2 regions of the Prolixibacter sp. NT017 genome follow, and region 1 is predicted to be linked to the other one. Evidence: riboswitches for the same ligand, from Rfam matches in the RefSeq annotation. Region 1 holds a riboswitch; the other holds the start of a gene.

The links. Region 1 has a riboswitch for thiamine pyrophosphate ahead of thiM (hydroxyethylthiazole kinase). Riboswitches for the same ligand answer to the same signal wherever they lie in the genome.
Region 2: it holds a riboswitch for thiamine pyrophosphate, as region 1 does, so the genes downstream of both, GJU87_RS15220 (TonB-dependent receptor) here and thiM (hydroxyethylthiazole kinase) in region 1, are expected to answer to the same signal.

Annotation. Positions count from the first base shown of each region.
Region 1 covers NZ_BLAV01000001.1:2,309,981-2,312,444, reverse strand. The annotation lists gene GJU87_RS09685 (hypothetical protein) at 1-292, shown strand, start outside; TPP riboswitch at 952-1,053, shown strand; gene thiM (hydroxyethylthiazole kinase) at 1,197-1,991, shown strand; gene thiE (thiamine phosphate synthase) at 1,988-2,464, shown strand, end outside.
Region 2 covers NZ_BLAV01000001.1:3,646,938-3,649,401, reverse strand. The annotation lists gene GJU87_RS15220 (TonB-dependent receptor) at 1-1,227, opposite strand, end outside; TPP riboswitch at 1,262-1,357, opposite strand; gene GJU87_RS15215 (lytic transglycosylase domain-containing protein) at 1,768-2,464, opposite strand, start outside.

The DNA.
Region 1 (2,464 bases):
TAATTGTATCGATATTGCTCCTGAATTGAGTATAAAGGATTTTAAGATTACCATAAACGGGGAAGAAACAGAGATTTTCTCATTACAAAAATATTTTGAAACAGGTAAAAATATAGCAATGCCTGCTTATCTTATTCAGGTGAAAAGACTTAAACCTACTTTTGGGAAACAAACGATTTGCGTTGAGTACAATAAGCCACCAATAGAGAGCAATGGAAAAAAAGCAGTGCAAAACAGCATGGGGTACTTCCAGTTTTATCCTAATTATTCCGGAATGTCTGCTTATTATTAATTCAATATTCTTCATTGTGTTGACGCCCAGCATTACCGCGAAGAGATGAATGTGGCTCTCGTCAAAGTCGCCCGGGTAGGCCCTGTGAAATCAGTTGCATATTTCACTGGGCAGGAGCGAGCGGGAATGGTTTTGTGCAGGGATTAAGGCATGTGTGCCCGAAAAGACCAAACCATGACATGGGTAGAAGGAGCACTTTGATTTGTGTCCCAACGACCGTCGGGATCATTCTTTTGAAACAATTGTTCTCTTTCGTAATGTTCCGGTTGTATAATGAGAGAATACGCCCACGACGCTACTCCGGTTATCCGGTATTCGGCGCCGGTAGTTGTAACTACCCGTGTCAGGTACTTATAACTACCGGTCGAGGGATAAGGTAACTACCCGTGGCTGGTTGTTAGTACTACCGGAAGCAGATACTGGTAACTACCTACGGCTGGTAGTTAGTACTATCCACTGCAGATCCTTATAACGATTTTCCTCTGATCCTTATAACCTTTTTCGGAAAAGGGTTACTACCATCTGTTGCCGATCCTTATAAGGATCTTCATCTGATCCCTATAAGGGTTTTTTATGGGGGGGTTGTAAGCAGTTTAATGACCGGGATGCAAATTTGTTGTGCCGGATGTTGCCAAAAATGAAATTTTAATACCTTTGCCTTATCTCGTTAGGGGTGTCTGCCGGAGAAATGGCAGTCTGAGATTATACCCTTTAAACCTGAAATGTATCATAACAGCGGAGGGAAACGAGGATTGTATTTGTCGATTCATTTGATAGAATAGATACAAGCCGTTTCGCAGTTCTGCGGAGCGGCTTTTTTATTGAATGGATGGAGAGCAGACGTGCTCGGTTCAAATGCATTTTCCTGAATCCGGTTGTTAATGGTGCTCAAAAATTAAGAACTATGATTGATGCAAAATCCATTAGCACTGATTTGAAAGCGGTACGGGAGCAATCGCCCCTGGTACACAACATCACCAATTACGTGGTGATGAATAACACGGCCAATGCCTTACTGGCCGTAGGGGCTTCCCCGGTGATGGCCCATGCGCCGGAGGAGGTAGCCGATATGGTCCGAATCGCCTCGGCGTTGGTGATCAACATGGGAACACTTAGCCGGCACTGGGTCGACGCGATGCTGTTGGCGGGAAAAGCAGCCAGGGAAAAAGGTATCCCTGTTGTTTTCGATCCGGTTGGAGTAGGGGCTACACCTTACCGGAATGAAGTAGCCGCCCAAATCCTGGAACAATGCCGGCCGGATTTTATCCGGGGCAATGGCTCCGAAATTATGGCTTTGGCCCATGCCAAAGCACGGACGAAAGGGGTGGATAGTACAGCGACTAGTCGTTCGGCGCTCGATAGTGCCAACGAACTGGCCAGCCGGAATGGAGCAGTCGTGGTGATCAGCGGTCCGGAGGATTTCATCACGGATGGAATCCGTGTTCACACCATTAAAAACGGCTCCCTTCTCATGCCGAAAGTGACCGGGATGGGATGTACGGCAACAGCTGTGATCGGCGCTTTTGCAGCAGTTAACAGCGACGCATTGAAAGCGGCCACGCATGCCATGGCCGTGATGGGAATTGCCGGCGAACTGGCCACTGATAAGTCCTCCGGTCCGGGTTCATTACAGCTTCAATTTATCGATACGCTTTACCAGCTATCGGAAGCCGATATCGCACAAACTTTCCGGTTATGACTTCCTTCGACTTAAGTCTGTACCTGGTAACCGATCGGGAACTGTCCAACGGTCGCTCGCTTAGCTATATCGTGGAGGAAGCGGTAAAGGGAGGCGTGACCATGGTTCAGCTACGGGAAAAGGATGGCACGACCCGCGAATTCTATGAACTGGGAATTCGCATGAAAGCTTTGCTCGATCCTCTACACATCCCGTTAGTTATCAACGACCGGCTGGATATTGCCCTGGCCGTAGATGCAGATGGATTACACATTGGGCAAAGCGACATGCCCTGGCAGGTGGCCCGCGGGATTTTGGGTAAGAATAAAATCCTGGGCTTATCGGTCGAAACGATGCAACAGGTAGAGAAAGCCAACCGGATGGATGTGGATTATATCGGGATTTCACCGGTGTTTGCCACATTGACCAAAACCGATACGCTGCAGCCGTTTGGTTTGGAGGGGTTAAAAGAAGCGACCTCCCTGTCCCGGCAT
Region 2 (2,464 bases), 1.3 Mb from region 1:
CTGTGTGCCACCAATGGTCGGAGGCGTCATCAGGTAATCTACGAAACTTTGGTCGGGCTTGTATTCCTCGTAATATCCGCGACCGTACGTGTAATGCAGTGCCGCATTCATATTAAGATGCTCATTGAAGCGATGGGAGTACAGCAACTGGTAGTTGTCCTGCCAGTAATTGTCGGTTTCGTTGTTGTAATAGTGCGCTTTCCCCTGAGCATCGGTGTACTCACCGGCCGGATTATACCGGCGGTTGGTCGCCAGCATATCGGAAGGAATTCCATACCAGGCCTGATATGTTTTTTCGATACCGGAGAAGATGTTGACTTTCAGAATTGATTTGGTTGTGTAATATCCCCCTGAGAGGTAGTACGATTTTAAATCGGACCAACCGCGGTCGACGTAACCGTCCGAAGTAATTTTGGAAAGTCGGGCGTCGAAAGAGAATTTTCCATTCAATAAACCGGTCCCGGCCGACACTGTATTTTTAAACGTGTTGAACGAGCCGGCAGAAGAGTTCACTTCCGCGTAAGCGTCTTTGTTCAGATTGTTCGTTTGCATATTGATGGTTGCACCAAATGCGCCGGCTCCGTTCGTCGATGTTCCCACTCCGCGCTGAACCTGCACATTTTGGAGCGATGAAGCCAGGTCGGGCAAGTCTACCCAGTATACACCGTGCGATTCTGCGTCGTTTACCGGAATACCATTAACAGTCACGTTAATACGGTTGGCATCGGTTCCCCGAATACGGAAACCTGTGTAGCCGATTCCCGTTCCCGCATCCGATGTTGTCACCAACGAAGGTGTCATGCTCAGCAAATAGGGAATATCTTGTCCCATATTTTGTTCTTCGATGCTCTTTTTCGACACATCGGAATAGGCAACAGGCGTTTTGTCTCCGGCACGTGTTGCCGAAACAATTACTTCATCAGCCAGTACCGCTGAAGATTTCATGGTAATGGCAAGTTTTCCTTTTACCGGTACGGTAATTTTTCGGGAAACCGGCTGGTATCCCAGGTAAGAAACTTTTAGCACGTAGTTTCCTGTTTTTAAATTTTCAAAACGAAACTCTCCGTTTGGGTCGGTTGGCATCCCGACAAATGTGTTCTCGATAACAACATTGGCACCGATGAGCGGTTGGCCTTTTTCATTTTCCACACGTCCGTTCAACGTGTTCTGCGCATTCGCTGAAAGGAAGATCAGCTGCAGCAGCCATAAAGCAAGAATTTTTTTCATTTTAAATCGGTTTTTAGATGAATAAAAACCAATGGGAGTAGAGTAACACATGTTCCCTACCCGGAATTACCCGGACAGGTTCAAAGGGTATGTTCTCAGCCTGTTATTTAAGGCACCCCATTGTTTGAAAGCGGTACAAAGGTATAGAAATATTTAGAACCCGTATGAATATGGGCGGGAAACGGACTTACTGTCATTTTTCCGAAGCAGGAGTCACCATGAAATCAGGAAAATAGAGTAAGTAAAAAATTGTAAATAGAGGAATGAAAGTGGAGTTGAAAAGGAAATAAAGAATGCAGGATGCTGACAGTTCTTAATGGGAATGGTGATGGGAAGAAAAGGAGTTATGACTCTGAAAATTAAGTCGAAAATTTGTATGTATGGACATAAAAAGTTATTATTGCACATACTCCTTTTTATTCTAATTGCCTTTTTACCTCGCCGGAGTTCGAGTGCTCCAAAATTACTCCGGTGCAAAATGAATTAGAAAAAAGAAAAGGGCTGGTGTTCGCCAGCCCTTGTTCTTTATTTCATTTTACTTTATGCATTCGTTGGAATTTTAATCCGTTGGCCTGGTTTCAGGCTTTTCGCATCTTTGATTCCATTCATCTTCATGATATCAAAATTGGAAACTCCCGGATATTTCCGTGCAATCGTCCAGAGATTGTCTCCCCTGCGCACTGTGTAAATAGTATACGGGCCATCAGTATCTACTGTTGACTGAACTGCTCTGTTGGCAGGTACTTTACCCGATTGCTTTTGTGCGAAGGTCATTGAGTTGTACTGCTTGTAATGTGCTCCTTTTCCTTTGGGAACATAAATGACCAGTTTCTGTCCAACGCGAATCAGGTTTCGGTGAATATTATTCCAGTACCTTACCTGGGAAGCTCTCACATGAAACCATTCTGCAATAAAGCCCACGTTGTCTCCCCGTTTCACAGTATAGTAAACTTTGTCTTTGCCTGCCACATCACCCGGAGTGAAGTAGGAATAATGGCGACTGGGAACAACAATTTTGTTGTTGGGGAAGAACTTATCGCGGTTGTAAGCGAATACAAACGATTCCTTATCGATGAAATCCGAGGTTTTATTGGCCGGAATCTTCAGCGTGTATGCCTTCTTCGCTGTCGCTGGAATAATGTCTCTGCGATATTGCGGGTTTAAATCACGAAGCTCTTCCACCGGAATATTCAGCACCGCTGAAACCTGTTGGAAGTTGAGATAATTGTGAACTTGG